One region of the Methylobacterium sp. HJ2 genome, then DNA from elsewhere that is predicted to be linked to it. Evidence: riboswitches for the same ligand, from Rfam matches in the RefSeq annotation. Region 1 holds a riboswitch; each other region holds the start of a gene.

Region 1 (5,788 bases):
CCCGACGAGGATCACCGGCGTGCCCGTCGCCCGCGCGAATCCCATATTGGCGATGTCGCCGGCCCGCAGATTCACCTCGGATGCCGAGCCCGCCCCCTCCACCAGCACGAGATCGGCCTCGGCGCGCAGATGCTGGAAGCTCGCCTGCACGGCCTGCATCAGCCTCGGCTTCCAGGTCTGGTAGTCGCGCGCCTGGACGGTGGCGACCATGCGGCCCTGGACCACGACCTGGGAGCCGACCTCGCTCTGGGGCTTCAGCAGCACCGGGTTCATGTGGACCGAGGGCGCCACGCCCGCCGCCCGCGCCTGGAGGGCCTGCGCCCGCCCGATCTCGCCCCCGTCCGGGGTGACGGCGGCATTGTTCGACATGTTCTGCGGCTTGAACGGGCGCACCCTCAGGCCGCGCCGGGTGAAGGCGCGGGCGAGGCCCGCCACGATCAGGGACTTGCCGACATCGGAGCCGGTGCCCTGGATCATCAGCGCGCGGGTCATCGGCGGACCGCTTCCAGGCGCCGGCGCATCAGAACTCGATGCCCTCCTGCGCCTTCACCCCGGCGGCGAAATGGTGCTTCACGCTGCCCATTTCGGTGACGAGGTCGGCGGCCTCGATCAGCGCCGGCTTCGCGTTCCGGCCCGTCACCACCACGTGCAGATCGGGGCGGCGCTCGCGCAGCGCCGCCAGCACCACGTCGAGGTCGAGATAAGCGTAGCGGAGCGCGATGTTGAGCTCGTCGAGGACGAGGAGGCGCAGGCTCGGCTCGGCCATGAGGGCCAGCGCCCGCTCCCAGGCCACCCGGCAGGCGGCGATGTCGCGCGCCTTGTCCTGCGTCTCCCAGGTGAAGCCCTCGCCGAGCGTGTGCCAGGAGACGCGGTCGCCGAAGACCTCGACCGCGTGGCGCTCGCCCGTGTCCCAGCCGCCCTTGATGAACTGCACCATGCCGACGCGCCAGCCGCGCCCGAGCGCCCGCAGCATCAGCCCGAGCGCCGCCGTCGACTTGCCCTTGCCCGGGCCGGTATGGACGATCAGAAGCCCCTTCTCGATCGTCTTGCCCGCGACCTCGGCATCCTGGACCGCCTTGCGGTTCGCCATCTTCTCGCGGTGGCGTTGGGCCTCCGCGTTCTGCGTGGTCACGATGTCGGTCACGGCAGGCCTCCGGCAGGTTTCACGATCATCGGCAGGCCCGCAACGGTGAACACCACCCGGTCGGCCTGCCGGGCGAGCCGCTGGTGCAGCCGGCCGGCGGCGTCGCGGAAACGGCGGGCGAGGGCGTTGTCCGGCACGATGCCGAGGCCGACCTCGTTGCCCACGAGCACGACCGGCCCGGCCGCGGCGGCGCAAGCCTCGCCCAGGGCGAGGCTCGCCGCCTCGACGTCGGCCTCCGACAGGATCAGGTTGGTGAGCCACAGCGTCAGGCAATCGACGAGCACCGGGCCGGCCGCCGCCGCCACCGCCTCCGGCAGCGCCAGCGGCACGTCGCGGGTGATCCAGGCGGCGGAGCGCCGCGCACGGTGCTCGTCGATGCGTGCGCGCATCTCCGCGTCGTAGATCTCGGCAGTGGCGAGGTAGAGCCAGGGCGCCGGACTCCGCTCGATCAGCGCCTCCGCGTAGGCGCTCTTCCCCGAGCGCGCGCCGCCGAGCACCAATGTCATCCGCGGTTCGGTCTGAAGCATGCGCCCCTTTGCCCCGGCATGACGCGATCGTCAAAGCCGTCGGGGCCGCAGGCGCGTTGTGCGGGGGACCGCGACAGGCTATGACCGATCGAGGACGGTGCCCTCGCGAGAGGGTGAAAAAGGGAATGCGGTGAGGGGAAACCCGATTCCGCGGCTGCCCCCGCAACTGTAAGCGGCGAGTTCCTGCCAGAGGCCACCGGCGAGAGCCGGGAAGGCGGCAGGCGCGAGGATCCGCGAGCCAGGAGACCTGCCGTCCCCCGACCATTCCTCGAACGCCGCCGGTGGGGCGGCCGGAGACGCCAGACCATGACGACGCTGACCCAATCGCAGACCCTCGCCGGCACCCGCACGAACGAGCGCCTCGGCGCCGTCCTGCTGGCCGCCTGCCTCGGGCTCGGCCTCGTGTTCCTCGCGGGCTTCTCGCCGGCCTCGGCGCTGCACAACGCGGCGCACGATTTCCGGCACACCCAGAACTTCCCCTGCCACTGACCGCCTGAAGCAGCCCGCTTCATGATTGTCCGGCTCCTGTCGGCGGCGCTCGCCGCCGGCTTCCTCGCGGCCGTGGTCGCGACAGGCCTCCAGATCGCCCTCACCTCCCCGCTGATCATCGCGGCCGAGCGCTTCGAGACGCACGATGCACAGGCCGCTCGGACGCTGCCGATCGTGCTGGCGCACGCCGTTCCGGCGCACGACCACGCCGCGCCCGAATCCGCGCCCGAGTGGCAGCCCGGCGAGGGGTTGCCGCGCATGGTGTTCACCGGGCTCGCGACGCTCGTCGGCGGCGTGGGCTACGCGCTGCTCCTCGGCGCCGTGATGCTGGCGCTCGGACGCGACCCGACGCCCGAGCGGGCGCTCGGCTTCGCGGTGGCGGGTTTCCTCAGCGTCGCCCTGGCGCCGGCCCTCGGCCTGCCGCCGGAGCTTCCGGGGAGCGAGGCCGCGCCGCTCGCCGCCCGGCAGGCCTGGTGGGCGATGACGGCCGCGGCGACCGGCATGGGCCTCTATCTCATCGCGATCCGCCGCAGCGCGATCGCCATCGCGGGCGGGCTCGTGCTGATCGTGGCGCCCCACATCGCCGGCGCGCCGGAGGTGGCGGCAGCCAAGTCCGAGCTGCCCGCGGGCCTCGCCGCGCAGTTCGCCGCCCGCTCGCTCGCGGTCGGCTTCGTGTTCTGGGCGGTGATCGGGCTCGCCTTCGGCTGGGCTTGGCAGGCTTTCGGCCGCTCTGCCCCGGCGCGTGAGGGCCGGGCGCGTGGCTGAGGCGACGATCCTCTACGTGTGCACGACCTGCCGGGCCGAGGGCGACGATCCGGACGGCCCGCGCGCGGGCGCACGCCTGCTCGAGGCGCTCCGCGCGGCCGCGCAAGAGGGGACGGACCTGCGCATCGAGGGCGTCGAGTGCCTCTCGGTCTGCAAGCGGCCCTGCACCGTCGCGGTCGCTGCCCACGACCGCTGGACCTACGTCTACGGCGATCTCGACCCGGCCGAGTCGGCGCGGACCATCCTGGAGGGCGTCGGCCTCTATGCCGGGACGCCCGACGGCATCGTTCCGTGGAAGCAGCGCCCCAAGGCCTTCCGCACGGGCGTGATCGCCCGCATTCCCCCGTTTCCGCCCCGCGCGGAGTGAGAACGCCGAGACCCGCATGAGCATCGTCAGCAAGGTCCCGTGCACCATCGTCACCGGCTTCCTCGGAGCCGGCAAGACGACCCTGGTGCGCCACGTGATCGAGAACGCCGGCGGGCGCCGCCTCGCCATCCTGGTCAACGAGTTCGGCGATGTCGGCTTCGACAAGTCGTTCCTGGCCGCCTGCGGCGTCGAGGGCTGCACCGAGGAGTCGATCGTCGAGCTACCGAACGGCTGCATCTGCTGCACCGTGGCCGACGATTTCGTGCCGGCGCTGACGAGCCTGCTCGACCGGGCCGATCCGCCGGAGCACATCCTGATCGAGACCTCGGGCCTCGCCCTGCCCAAGCCCCTCGTGCAGGCCTTCCAGTGGCCGGCGATCCGCGGCCGGGTGACAGTGGACGGCGTCGTCGCGGTGGTGGATGGCCCGGCCGTCGCCGCCGGCGTCTTCGCCGACGACCCGGAGGCCTCGGCCGCCCAGCGCGCCGCCGACTCCGCGGTCGATCACGACAATCCCCTGGAGGAGGTGTTCGAGGACCAGCTCCTCTGCGCCGATCTCGTGGTGCTCAACAAGGCCGACCTGATCGACGCCGGGACCCGCGCGCGGGTTCGCGCTGAGGTGGAGGCGCAGCTGCCGCGTGCCGTGAAGGTGGTGGAGACCGAGCGGGGCGCGATCGATCCGCGGGTGCTCCTCGGCCTCGCCGCCGCCGCCGAGGACGACCTCGACGCCCGCCCCTCGCATCACGGCGCGGGCGAGGACCACGACCACGACGACTTCGAGACGGTGGCCCTGCCGATCCGTCCCGCCGCGACGCCCGGCGACCTCGCTGCCCGCGTCGAGCGGGCCGCCGAGACGGCGGGCGTGCTGCGGATCAAGGGCTTCGCCGCTGTCGAGGGCAAGCCGATGCGCCTCGTGGTCCAGGGTGTCGGGCGCCGGGTAAGCCACCATTTCGACCGGCCCTGGCGCGCCACCGAGGCGCGCGACGGCACGCTCGTGGTGATCGGTCTCAAGGGCTTCGACCGCGACGCGGTGGCCGCCGCCCTGGCCGGTTAGGCGTTGCCCGGCGGCCGCGGTACAGTCTCGTCGCCCGCTTGAGCGAACCCGGATGCGCGACCGCAGACACGAACCCATGAGCGACGAGGCGGTCTCCGCCGGGCAGGAGGGCCAGGCGGAGCGCTTCGAACGCGTGGGCGTCGCCTTCCCGGGCTCCGTGCGGCTCGCCGGGGATGTCCCGCCGGGCCCGGCGGCCTGACATGCACCTGATCCGCATCGATACGGTCTCCCTCGACGAGGGCGAGGCGGCCGTCGATCTCGGGCAGGCGCCCGGCGAGATCGTGCTGCTCTCCTTCACGGATTCCGACCTCCTCGGCGTCGCCAACGCCCTCGCGGCGGAGAGCGCGGCGATGCCGAGCCTGCGGCTGGCCAAGCTCGCGCGCCTGCGCCATCCGATGTCGGTCGACCTCTACGTCGAGACGGTGGTGGCCAAGGCCAGGATCGTGGTGATCCGTTGCCTCGGCGGCCTCGATTACTGGCGCTACGGCATCGAGCGCTGCGCCGCGGCGGCGCGCGCGCGCGGCATCCGCCTCGTGGTGCTGCCGGGCGACGACCGGCCCGACCCCCGGCTCGACGCCTTCACGACGGCGCCGGAGCTCGCTCCCGTGCTCGACGCCTATTTCCGCGCCGGCGGGCCGGCCAACCTCCGCCAGATGCTGCGGCGGCTCGCGGTCGAGACCGGGCGCGCGCTCGCCGTCGAGCCCCCGGCTCCCCTGCCCCGCGGATTCCCCTGCTGTCCCGGCTGCGGCCCGGTGAGGCTTCCCCACGCGCTCGCCCTCGGCGCCACCGTCATGCCGGAGGCCCGCGGCCACGCCCTCGTCCTGGTCTATCGCTCGGCCGCCCTCGGCGGCGATCTCGGGCCGGCCGCCGCCCTGATCGCGGCTCTGGGCCGGCGCGGGATCGGCTCCGTGATGGTGGCCGTGTCGAGCCTGAAGGACCCGGAGGCGGTGGAGGCGGTGCGCGCGGCGATCCGGGCGCGGCGCCCGGACCTGATCGTCGCCGCCACGGCCTTCGCGGCCCGCGAGGATGCGGGCTTCGTCCTCGACGAGGCCTCTTGTCCGGTGCTGCAGGCCTATACCCTCGGATCGAAAAGGGAGGCCTGGGAGGCCTCGGCGCGGGGAATGGGCGCGGCCGACCTCGCCATGCAGGTGGCGCTGCCCGAGTTCGACGGGCGGCTCTCGGGCTTCCCGATCTCCTTCAAGGAGGAGAGCGCCGAGGTCGAGGGTTTCGCCGAGCGGCGGGCGATGCCTTATCAGCCGGGCATCGACGCCCTGGCCGAGCGCGCTGCGGCCTGGATCCGTCTCGCGCGGCTGCCTGCCCGGGCGCGCCGGATCGCCCTGGTCCTGTCCGACTATCCGGCCCGGGGCGGGCGTGCGGGCTTCGCCGTCGGCCTCGACACGCCAGCGAGCGCCCGCGCCATCGCGGCGGATCTCGGCGCGGCCGGC
Region 2 (5,788 bases), on a different contig from region 1:
CCGTCGCACGAGGAGGCCGAAATGAATGAAAAGGATCAGGTCCTGAAGATACTCGGCCAGCACTTCCTGCGGCGGATCAACTTTACCTTCCAGGGCGGTTCCGGAGACGTCACCGTAACCAGCAAGTCATTCCAGAAGATCGTGAGCCTGATCAAGGCGGATACGATGCACGTCGCGATCGACAGAACGCTGACGACGGCGGGCGAGTGGCGCGCAGGCACCAACACGCTTGCTATCCTGCCGATCCGGGGCCGGTACGACGAGGCTACGGTCCTGCACGAGAGCCTGCACGGCCTGTTCGATATCGAGAAGACGTCGCTGCTGGCGATCAACGAAGAGGCCGCGTGCTATGTCGTGGACGGGCTCTACTATAAGATGACGGGACTTCGGGATGCGCGTGTCGACAATCCGATCGACAACGCCGCCAAGCCCCTGGCCACGCAGGTTCTGAAAGCGAGCGTCGATGGCTCCACCCCGACCGTGACGCTCGGAGCGACGGGGTGGGGAAAGCTTCTGGATGCGGTCCGAGCCGACAGCACCTACGTCCCCGTGGTGAATGCGGGCGCGACATTCATGTACACGCACGACGGCTAGAGCCGCACCCGGTCGCTGCGATCGGGATCGGCTCCAGGCTTCTAACGCGCGGTGGTCTCGCGCCGGCTCAGAACCGTCCGGCGATGGTCAGCCGCACGGCGGTGGGCTCGACGGGATGGAGATGCCGGTCGGCGACGCCGTCCGCCGGCTCGCCGGGCAGGCGGGATGTGTAGAAGTAGGTGATCTGGTCGGCCTTGGCGTTCGTCAGGTTGAGCACGTCGAGGGAGACGCTGATCCCGTTCTCGAAGGCGTAGCCGACCCGGCCGTTGAGGAGCGCGGTGGGCTTCGAGCGCACCGCATTGTCCTCGATCAGGGGGCGGGGCCCGAAGTAGCGGACCCGCATCGCGCCGAACCAGCCGAGCCCCTCGCCCAGCGTGATCCCCGCCGAGGCGATGGTGGTCGGCGCCTCCGGCACCCGGTTGCCGGCCGGGTCGGCGTCGGAGAAGCGCGCGTTGGTGACGGTGAGGTCGCCCTCCAGCCGCAGCCAGGGCGTCACCGCGTAGCGGTTCGTCCACTCGACGCCGAAGCGGCGGGTCGGCCGGCTCGGCTCGGTGGTGCCGGTGTCGCCCTGGAACAGGTTCTCGGAGGCGAAATCGAGCCGGAACAGCGCGACCGCGGTCTCCAGCCCGGCGATGCTGCGGTTGCGGACCCCGACCTCGTAGCCGGTCGAGGGCACCAGGAAGGGGGCACGCTGGACGGTGAAGAGGGGGCTCGCGGGATCCACCGTGGCGGTCACGCCGCGCACGTCGTTCGAGTGGAAGCCGCCGCCGTAATTCACGTAGAGTTCGGTATCGAGCCAGGGGCCGAGCACGAGGCCGAGCTTCGGGTTGACGATGCCGTCGCGGACCCGCCCCGCATTGGCGGCCGTGTCGGAGCGGACCTCGGCATAGTAGCCGTCCGCCCGGACGCCTACGCTGGTGCGCAGCCAGTCGGTCCAGCGCAGGCGGTTCTCGTAGTAGAACGCCCCGCTCGTCTCCAGCACCCGGTCGTCGAGCACGGTCGAGCGGGTGAGCCGGTTGGCGGTGTTGAACAGCCCGACCCGGATCGCGTCGGTGCGTGTCTGCACGCCGATCTCGTTCTCCATCGGCAGGCCGAGCAGATCGCCCGGGAAGACGTGGGAGATCTCGCCGCCGCCGAGCACCCGGTCGTCGCGCTGGCGGAACTGGTCACCGTTGACGGGATCGTTGAGGCGGTAGGTGAAGTCGTTCCAGAGGTTCATCCGGTAGCGGATGAGGTAGCCCGAGGCTCGGGTGATGCCGGCCTCGCCCGTCCGACTCCAGCGGCCCGAGAGCGAGAAGCGGCCGGTATCGCCGCCATCGGTCGGGTCGAGGGTGCCGTAGCGGCCGATGAGGCCCTCGGCCACCGCCCGCTCGGGGATCTGGTTGGTGGCGTTCCACGTGGCCCAGTAGGCCATGCCCGTGACGGAGAGGCCGTCGAGGGCCGTGCCCTGGCTGTAGCGGACGACGCCGTTCAGCTTGGCGAGCCGATCCGGCACGTCCCAGGGCCCGTCGTAGGTCTGCGCCTCGCCCGCCACCAGCAGGTTGCCCGCGCCCAGCGGCGTGGAGGCGATGGTCAGAGCGCGCTTGTAGCCGAAGGACCCGATCGCGGTCAGCGCGACGTTCCGTGCGACCGTGTCGAGATAGTCGATCCGCACGGAGCCCGCCGAGGCGAAGTCGCCGTCGCGCACGAAATAGGGGCCCTTGTGGAACTCCACCGCGCCGACGAGCTCGGGGATCAGGAAGTTGAGATCGGCGTAGCCCTGGCCGTGCGCATGGGTGCGCAGGTTGACGGGCATGCCGTCCACCGAGATGGCGATGTCGCTGCCGTGGTCGAGGTTGAACCCGCGCAGGAAGAACTGGTTGGCCTTGCCCTCGCCCGAGTGCTGCGTGACGATCAGGCCCGGCACCGCCTCGAGCACCTCGCCGGGCCGGGTGACCGGCCGGCTGTTGACCTGCGCGCCCGAGAGGAGGCCCGCGCTCGCCGCATCGACGCGGCGCAGGCCGCCCCCGATGCCGGTGACGCCGCCGACCGCGGCGGCATTGGCAGCCGGCTCGCGGGAGGCGGCGGGATCGGCGGCGACGACGGAGATTTCGGCGAGATCGACCGCCTCCGGCCCGGGCGCGGCGCGAGCCCGGGCGGGCATGAGCGAGAGGGATGCGGCGCAGGCCCAGGCGGTCCTGGCCAGGATGCGGCGGGATCGTCTGATCGGCGCGGTGGCGGACACGGAGCCTCGCGGGCGGCTGCGGCACGTCACCGCGAACGAGGCCGTGCCGTCCGAGCCTCGGCACGGACGTCCCGGCACCCGTCGGGACACCCCGCCCGACGCGTTTCGCGTGTGACCACGGCCGACGGCAGGTCTCCTGGCTCGCGGGTCGCTGCCCTCTCGCCGTCTTCCCGGATGAAGCTCATCCAGTGACGTGCTGGCGGAAGGCTCGCCGCTCACAGTTGCGGGGGCAGCCGCGGCTTCGGGCGGATCCCTCCCGGGCTGGCCCTCACCGCGTTCCCTTTTGATCCCCTCGCGGGGAACCGTCGCCCCGCACTAGAGGGGCGGGAGCCGTGACGGTCAATCCGGATCCGGCCGGTTTGCGGGCCCCTGTCGTCCGTCGGCCACAACCCCGGATCGCGCGGCTGCGAGCACGAAGACCCGGATCGCCGAGGACAGGTTCTGCGCGCCGCGTCCCGCGTCGATCGCACCGATCAGCGCCTGCACCGATTGCCCACGCGCGGCGGCCGCCTCGCGCAGGGCTTCCCAGAACGGCTCTTCCAGGGAGACGCTGGTGGGATGGCCCGCGATCAGAACCGAGCGCTTGCGGATGCCGCTCACGCCCCGGGCTCGTCCCGCTCCGGCTCGTGCTCCGGCCGGTGCTCCGGCCCTTGGCCCAGCCGGTGCCCCTCGTGGCGGGTCTCCTCCAGGGCCTTGCGCTTCTCCTGCAGGGTCCTGGCCTTCTTCGGACGACCGAAGGCGATCCGGTTCTCGGCGGCCTGGGCCTCCTTGCCCGCCTTCTCCCGCGCCTTCCGGGCCTGGCGCAGGTTGATGATCTCGGCCATGCGATCCATCCTGGGTTCGGGCCGGCGCGGGATCGTCCGCGCCGGCGCCGGGCTCACTCGGCGCTGGGCGCCAGCATCGTCTCCGGCCGCACCACGCGCTCGAACTCGTCCTCCGTCACGTAGCCGAGGCGCAGGGCCTCCTGCTTGAGGGTGGTGCCGTTCTTGTGCGCGGTCTTGGCGATCTCGGCGGCCTTGTCGTAGCCGATCGAGGGCGCGAGCGCGGTGACCAGCATCAGCGAGCGGCTCATCAGGTCGGCGATCTTGTCCTCGTTGGCCTTGATGCCGACGACGCAATTGTCGGTGAAGCTCACGGCCGCGTCCGCCAGGAGCCGCACCGATTGCAGCACCGCGTTGGCGATCACCGGCTTGAACACGTTCAGCTCGAAATTGCCCTGCGAGCCGGCAAAGCTCACGGTGGTGCCGTTGCCGATCACCTGGGCGCAGACCATCGTCAGGGCCTCGCACTGGGTCGGGTTGACCTTGCCGGGCATGATCGAGGAGCCCGGCTCGTTCTCGGGGAGCGACAGCTCGCCGAGGCCCGAACGCGGGCCCGAGCCCAGGAAGCGGATGTCCTGGGCGATCTTGAACAGGCCGGCGGCGAGCGCCGACAGCGCCCCTTGGGTGAACACCAGGGCGTCGTGGGTGGCGAGCGCCTCGAACTTGTTGTCGGCCGAGGTGAAGGGCAGCCCGGTCAGCTCGGCCACCTTGGCGGCGAACTTCACGGCGAAGTCGGGATGCGCGTTGAGGCCGGTGCCGACGGCGGTGCCGCCCTGGGCCAGCGCCAGCACGCCCGGCAGCGTCGCGGCGATGCGCGCGCCGCCGAGCGCCACCTGCGCGGCGTAGCCGGAGAATTCCTGGCCGAGGGAGACGGGCGTCGCGTCCTGCAGGTGGGTGCGGCCGATCTTCACGATGCTCTCGAACGCCTTGGACTTGGCGTCGAGCGCCCCGTGCAGGTGCGAGAGCGCGGGCAGGAGCCGCTCCTGGATCTCGCGGGCCACCGCGATGTGCATGGCGGTCGGGAAGGTGTCGTTCGAGGACTGGCCGCGGTTGCAATGGTCGTTGGGGTGCACGGGCGCCTTGCCGCCGCGCTGCCCGCCGAGCCGCTCGTTGGCGAGGCTCGCGATCACCTCGTTGGCGTTCATGTTCGACTGGGTGCCCGAGCCCGTCTGCCAGACCACCAGGGGGAACTCGTCGTCGTAGCGACCCGCCACCACCTCGGCGGCGGAGTCCGCGATCGCGTCGGCGATCCTGGGCTCGAGAGCGCCGAGGTCCTTGTTCACCAGGGCGGCGGCCTGCTTGACGATGCCGAGCGCGTGGACGAGCGGCGCCGGCATGTGCTCGGTGCCGATGCGGAAATTCTGGATCGAGCGCTGCGTCTGCGCACCCCAGTACCGGTGGGCCGGAACCTCGATCGGACCGAAGGTGTCGGATTCGGTACGGGTGGCGGTCGGGGTGCCGGACTCGGTGGGCGACATCGTGGCCTCTACGTCTGGTGCAGTGCGGTGCCTACTTAGCGAAGGCGGGCCCGAAACGCGAACGGCCCGCGCCGCGGCCTCCCGACAAACGGCGCGGCCTGTACGCCCCCCCGCGCCCGCCCTGCCGCGCCCCCGGAGCCGCATGCCGACGATCCTCGAGACCGCGCCGCCCGCCGCCCCGCACCCGGACCGGTTCCGTCCCTCCGTGCCGCCGCCGCGGCGCACGCCGATGACGCTCTTCGCGTTCCTGAAGGCCGCGCGGGCGAACCCGATCACCACCTGGATGGAGGAGCACTTCACCGCGCCCGTCGTCGCGGGGGACGGCGTGCTCGGGCGCATCACCGTGGTGAGCGAGCCGGGCCTGATCCGGCATGTCCTGGTCGAGAACGCGAGCGCCTACCGCAAGGACGACCTCCAGCGCCGGGTGCTGGCCCCCGGCCTCGGCGAGGGGCTGCTCACCGCCGAGGGCGACGCGTGGCGCCTGCAGCGGCGCACCCTCGCGCCGATCTTCTCGGCCCGCACCGTGCGGGGCTTCGAGACGGCGATGAACGCGGCGGGCACCCGCCTCGGCCGGCGCCTTGCCCGGCGCGTCGGCACTCGCATCGACGTCGCCCTGGAGATGACCCGCGTCACCCTGGACGTGCTGGAGCGGACGATCTTCACCCAGGGGC
Region 3 (5,788 bases), on a different contig from region 1:
GCCAGGACGGCGTCGCCGCGATGGACCAGGACGGCGAGCGGCAGGGCGTCGAGGAGGGCGGCCGGATCGGGCGGGCCCTCGGCGCGGGCTCCCGGGAAGGGCGTCACCGAGCCGCCGACGCGCTCGCCGGCCGCGTCGGCCTCGTCGGCCGCCTCCGGGGCCGCGTCACCGGCATAGCGCGCCCCGAGAGCGCGGGCGATCTCCCGGAACGCGGCGTGCTCGGTGAGGGAGAGCGCCGCCTCCGGCGGATCCGGCTCGGGAGCCGGGGCGGGTTCGGGCAGCGCCGGCACCGCCGCCGCCTCGGGCGCCTCGACATCGGCGGGCCGTGCGGTGTCGACCTCCGGTTCATCGAGCGCGTCCTCATCGAGCGCGTCGGGCGGCACCACGAGCCGCGGCTCCGCCGGAGCCACGGCGGCGGCCGGCAGCGCGGCTTGAACCGGCGGAGGAGCGGCTTGGGGAGGAGCGAATTCGGGCGGATCGGATTCAGGCGGCGCGGCTTGAGGCAGCCCGGCTTGGGGCAGCCCGGCTTGGGGCGGCGCGGCTTGGGGCGGCGCGGCTTGGGGCTTCCGATCGCTCCCGAACCAAGTCTGGCCGAACCATGCCGCGAAGAGCGGCGCGGCCAGCGAGGCCAGAGCCATCGGGTCGGTCGTCAGCGCGGGCGCGGGCGCGGGCCGCTGCACCGCCGGCTCGGATGCGGGCATCCCTGCAGCCTCGGAGACCTCGGCGGGCTCCGGCGCGGCGGACCCGGGCGGCGACGCGACGGGCGCCTCGGCCGTCGGGCGCGGGATCGGGCTCACGGCGCGGACGATCCCGAAGCCGCCGTATCCGGTGAACGGCTGGGCGGTGCGGGCGAGCGGCGCGCCAGACAGGTCGGTGGCGAGCTGCAACCCGGCCTCCGAGAGGTCGAGCGCGACGGACAGGCCCCGGAAGGTGCGGTGCTCCGCGAGCGCGGCGAGCAGGGCGTCGGCCCCGTGCAGGCGGCCGGCCTCCGCCAGCCCCGCCCAGCTGCGCCCGGCGAACTGCGCGAGGGCGTCGTGCCCGTCCGAGAGCTGCGTCAGGGTGCCGCCCGCGTCGCTGCGCCAGAGGAAGCGATTGCCCGCGCGCGGCACCGGGGACGCGGTCGCCTCCGGCTCGTCAGGGGCCGAGGGTTCGGGCGAAACGTCTGGCTCCGGACTGTTCTGGAGCAGGGTCGGGCGGGCGGGCGCAGGCGCGCGCCGGGGCGTGGGGGCGGAATCGGTCGCCAGAAGGATCACCGGCCGCCCGTCATCCGCCGCCGCGCGGGCGAGCAGGCACAGGCTCGGCTGCGCGATCCCGGTGCCCGCGAGGCGCAGGCGGGTGAGCCGGGGCGCGGGACCGTGCCCGGCGCCCTGGGCGATCTGGCGGGCCAGAGTCGGGGCGAGGCGGCCCTGCGGAGCGAGGGACGCGACGAGCGCGCGCGCCGATTCGGACGCATCCAGGATGTTCGCGCCGTCGCCGTCGAGGACCAGCCGGACGGCGGCACCTGCGAGGCGCGAATCGGCGTTCCAGACCGCGAAGGCCGCGGCGAGGCCCGGCCTGCCCTCCTGCTCGACGTCCACCTCCGACCCGCCCAATCCCGTCCCCCCGGCCATCGCATCCGCCCGGCGCGGCCTATACGCCCGGCGGGAATATTCTACCCTGCCCAACGCCGACGGCTGGACACTTCAGTCCACCGTCACACGTTTACCTCATGTCAACCTTAATGGCTCCGGCAGGGCTGGCATTCGGCGTCGCACGTGCTATTGTGCACTGCACAATGCGCCCCGACAGGCGTAACGAGAGGAGACGACATGAGCAACACCCCGAACTACGAAGTCCCGACCGAGATGCGCGACTTCGCCGAGAAGAGCGTCGAGCAGGCCCGCAAGGCGTTCGACAGCTTCATCGGCGCTGCGCGCCGCACCGCGGAGACCGTGCAGGGCTCCGCCGAGGTCGCCCGCACCAACGCCCAGGACGTCTCGTCCCGCGGCTTCGAGTACGCCGAGCAGAACGTCAACGCCGCCTTCGATCTCGCGCAGAAGCTCGTCCGCTCGCGCGACATCCAGGAGGCCATGCAGCATCAGGCCGAGTTCGTTCGCAGCCAGTTCGCCGCGATCCAGTCGCAGGCCAAGGAGTTCAGCGGCCTCGCGCAGAGCGCGATGCAGCAGAGCGCCGAGCGCGCCAAGTCCGTCATGCAGGAGGGTGCCGACACCGCCCGCAAGGCGATGGAGCAGGGTGCCAACACCGCCCAGCAGACCATGCATGACGCCCAGAACGCCGCCGAGAAGGCCTCGCACTAACGGCGTTGTCGGCCTCGCCGACACCGGTCGATAAGGCGGCCCGCTCCGGTATCCGGGGCGGGCCGTCTCGTTTTCGCCCGCATTGCCGCGAATCAGGGGGCCGCACCGGCGTGGTCCGGATGGGATGGAGAGAGTGTCCATGCGGCAGAAGCGCAATCTCGGCCTCGCGGCCGTCCTGCTGGCGGCCGCGGTCACGGCCGGCCCGGCCCTCGCCCAGTACGATGAGTACGTCGCGCCGCCCCCGCGCCGCGGCGGCTACGACCGCCCGGTGCGTCCGGATCCGCGCCGCCCGGTCGGCTTTAACTGCGATGCGGTGCAGCAGGGCCTCTCGGGCCCGCAGCCCTATTCCTGCCCGCTGCCCGGTCCGCGCCCCCTCGGCGCGCGCTGCTTCTGCGACATGCCGATCGTGGCGTTCAGCCCGCCGCAGACCGCGGTCGGCCGCGTGGTGCCGTAGGGGCCCGCTCCCGGATCCGTTCGAGTCGGGATCCGCGGCCACGCCCGTCGCGGAAGCGCTGCGGTGTCGCCGGCTGGGCACAATCCTCGAAGAACGCGCCCGCTCCATTGACGCCGACGGCTTCCTCGGGCCTCTTGGGCGGCGACGGTTCCCCGCGAGGGGATCAAAAGGGAACGCGGTGAGGGCAAGCCCGAGAGGGATCCGCCCGAAGCCGCGGCTGTCCCCGCAACTGTAAGCGGCGAGTCCTTCATCACGGCGTCACTGGGCATCCGGATCCGCGAGGGTCAGGGCCTGGGAAGACGATGAGAGGGCAGCGACCCGCGAGCCAGGAGACCTGCCGTCAGCCGTGGTCACACGCGAAACGCGTCGGGCGGGGTGTCCTGACGGGTGCTGGGACGTCCGTGCCGAGGCTCGGACGGCACGGCCTCGTTCGCGGTGACGTGCCACAGCAAGCGCGCCCGCGACGCCGTCCCCGATGCCCGGTTTCCGAAAGACGCCAGAGATCCGCATGCGAGAGCGCATCGTCCGCGGGACGACGCGCCGCCCGCCCGCGCGCCTCGGCGCGATCGACACCAGATTTGTAATGTTATTACACTGCAAATGAGGCAGAGGGTCCGGCAGCGCCGCGCTGGGACCGTCTCTCACCATGTCTCGAAACCGTGCCCGTCCGGGGCCGCACGCCGCGGCCCCCCTGTGTTTGCTCCTCGTCCTGCCGGCCTGTCCCGCCGCGGCGCAGGACGCCGTCACCCTCGACCAGCTCTCGGTGGAGGGGGAAGGCGTCGGCCCGTCCCGCGCCGTGCCGACGGGTCTGAACCTGCGCACGCCGGATCGGACGGCGAGCCGCCTCGGCCTCACACCGCTGGAGACTCCGGCGAGCCTCGATATCGTCCCCGGCGAGACGGCGCGGCTGCGCGGCCAGGACACCATCGCCGACGCGGTCACCCAGGACGCCACCGGCCTCACCTCCATCGCCTCGCCGGGCAACGGCAACGGCGCCTTCACGGCGCGCGGCTTCGCGGGACCGAACTCGATCCAGCAGCTCTACGACGGCACCCGGTTCTACGTCGGCGCCAACACCGTCACCTTCCCGTTCGACACCTGGACCGTCGAGCGCATCGATGTGCTGCGCGGGCCGGCCTCCGTGCTCTACGGCGACGGCGCGATCGGCGGCGTGATCAACGTGGTGCCCAAGAAGCCGGTCTTCGTGCCGGTGAACGCGGCGCGCGCCGTGGTCGGAACGGACGGTATCGCCCGCCTCGCCTTCGATTCGGGCGGCGCGCTCGGGCAGGCCGAGTTCGGCAACACCTTCGCCTACCGCCTCAACCTCAGCGGCAACCGCGGCGACGGCTGGGTCCATCCGGTCGGCGATTTCCGCAACCTCGCGGTCTCAGCGGCGCTCCTGTTCCAGCCGAGCCCGGATTTCGCCGTCACCCTGAGCCACGATCTCGGCTACCAAGAGCCCGCGCGCTACTGGGGCACGCCGCTGGTGAACGGCCGGATCCCGGACCTGATCCGGTTCGCCAACTACAATGTTCGCGATCCGAAGATCACCTGGGCCGACACCTGGACCCAGCTCAAGGCCGAGTGGACGCCCACGGCGGACCTCACCATCCGCAACACGGCCTACCGGCTGACCAGCCGGCGTCACTGGCTCGACGTGGAGCAATACGCCTTCAACCGGGCAACGGGCCTCGTCGACCGGGGCGATTACCTGGAGATCTATCACAGCCAGGAGCAGGTCGGGGACCGCCTCGACGCCACTCTGCGCGGCACGCTGTTCGGCCTGCCGAACCAGTTCGCGGCGGGCTTTGACGTGAACCACATCGATTTCCGGCACACCAACAACTTCTATTTCGACCAGAGCACCAGCGTGCCGCTGACCGGCTACGATCCGGGCGTCTTCCCGCAGGAGGGCCGCGCCCGGCCCGCCTACGCGACGCGGACGAGCCAAGCCTCGGTCTTCGCCGAGGACCGGCTGATCCTCACCGAGCGGCTCTCTTTCCTGACGGGAGTCCGGCTCGACATGCCGGTCCTCCGCCGCCAGGACTTGCAGACGGGCGCCGCGTTCGAGCGGAGCTTCCAGGCGCTCGGATACCGCTTCGGCCTCGTCTACAATCCGACGCCGGACAGCGCGCTCTACGCCCAGTACAGCTTCGCCACAGATCCGGTGAACAGCCTCATCACCCTGTCGCAGTCGCTCGCCGGCTTCCAGCTCGCCACCGGCACGCAGATCGAGGTCGGCGCCAAGGGCCTTGCCTTCGACGGGGCGCTGGAATGGACGCTGGCGGGCTACCGCATCGTCAAGGACAACCTGATCTCGGCGGTGCCCGGCCAGCCGACCCTGGCGACGCAGGTCGGGAGCCAATCCTCGCACGGCGTCGAGCTGGCCCTCGGCTGGCGCTTCGCCCCGAGCTGGCGCCTCGACGGCAACATCGCCCTGCTGCAAGCCCGCTACGAGCGGTTCGACCAGAGCGTGGGCGGCGCGACGGTCTCCTATGCCGGCAACCAGCCGATCGACGTGCCGGAGCGGGTGGCGAACCTCTGGCTGATTTGGGACCTCGACCGGGCCTGGACGGCGCGGATGGGCCTGCAGAACGTCGGCTCGGTCTACAGCGATTTCGGCAACACCGCGCGGCGCCCGGGCTACACCCTCGCCAACCTCGTCCTCGACCATCAGGTCACTGCGGAATCCCGGCTGTCGCTCCGCGTCTACAACCTGTTCGACACGGTCTACGCGATCAGCGGCAACGCGGTCGGCGGGGTGGGGACCAACTGGCTCCTCGGCCGGCCGCGCTCGGTCGAAGTCGCCTATACGGTGACGTGGTGATGCGTCGCGGCCTGCGGCGGCTCGGCAAGCTCGGCCGGCGCTGGCTGATCCTCGGGCATCGCTGGATCGGGATCGCCACCGGGCTGTTCTTCGCCCTGTGGATCGGCTCGGGTCTCGTGATGCTGTACGTGCCGTTCCCGGTGCTGACGGCATCCGAGAGCCTCGACCGGCTGCCGCCGATCGACGGGGCGCGGATCGCTATATCCGCCG

Evidence for each region. A riboswitch is a leader RNA that binds a small molecule or an ion and turns the genes downstream of it on or off. The one in region 1 is predicted to bind cobalamin.
Region 2: another riboswitch for cobalamin. It lies ahead of ACS5RC_RS06525 (TonB-dependent receptor); the one in region 1 lies ahead of ACS5RC_RS20855 (CbtB domain-containing protein).
Region 3: another riboswitch for cobalamin. It lies ahead of ACS5RC_RS12120 (TonB-dependent receptor); the one in region 1 lies ahead of ACS5RC_RS20855 (CbtB domain-containing protein).

What each region holds. Positions count from the first base shown of each region.
Region 1 is NZ_JBWJYM010000009.1:139,365-145,152, forward strand. It holds gene ACS5RC_RS20840 (cobyric acid synthase) at 1-492, opposite strand, end outside; gene cobO (cob(I)yrinic acid a,c-diamide adenosyltransferase) at 521-1,135, opposite strand; gene cobU (bifunctional adenosylcobinamide kinase/adenosylcobinamide-phosphate guanylyltransferase) at 1,141-1,671, opposite strand; cobalamin riboswitch at 1,750-1,940, shown strand; gene ACS5RC_RS20855 (CbtB domain-containing protein) at 1,978-2,160, shown strand; gene ACS5RC_RS20860 (CbtA family protein) at 2,182-2,925, shown strand; gene ACS5RC_RS20865 (DUF1636 family protein) at 2,918-3,292, shown strand; gene cobW (cobalamin biosynthesis protein CobW) at 3,309-4,343, shown strand; gene ACS5RC_RS20875 (hypothetical protein) at 4,420-4,542, shown strand; gene cobN (cobaltochelatase subunit CobN) at 4,544-5,788, shown strand, end outside.
Region 2 is NZ_JBWJYM010000002.1:415,260-421,047, forward strand. It holds gene ACS5RC_RS06520 (hypothetical protein) at 22-594, shown strand; gene ACS5RC_RS06525 (TonB-dependent receptor) at 662-2,737, opposite strand; cobalamin riboswitch at 2,928-3,140, opposite strand; gene ACS5RC_RS06530 (ribbon-helix-helix domain-containing protein) at 3,158-3,418, opposite strand; gene ACS5RC_RS06535 (DUF4169 family protein) at 3,415-3,642, opposite strand; gene fumC (class II fumarate hydratase) at 3,696-5,117, opposite strand; gene ACS5RC_RS06545 (cytochrome P450) at 5,269-5,788, shown strand, end outside.
Region 3 is NZ_JBWJYM010000004.1:202,120-207,907, forward strand. It holds gene ACS5RC_RS12105 (ATP-binding protein) at 1-1,610, opposite strand, end outside; gene ACS5RC_RS12110 (phasin) at 1,809-2,297, shown strand; gene ACS5RC_RS12115 (hypothetical protein) at 2,437-2,751, shown strand; cobalamin riboswitch at 2,881-3,107, shown strand; gene ACS5RC_RS12120 (TonB-dependent receptor) at 3,398-5,578, shown strand; gene ACS5RC_RS12125 (PepSY domain-containing protein) at 5,578-5,788, shown strand, end outside.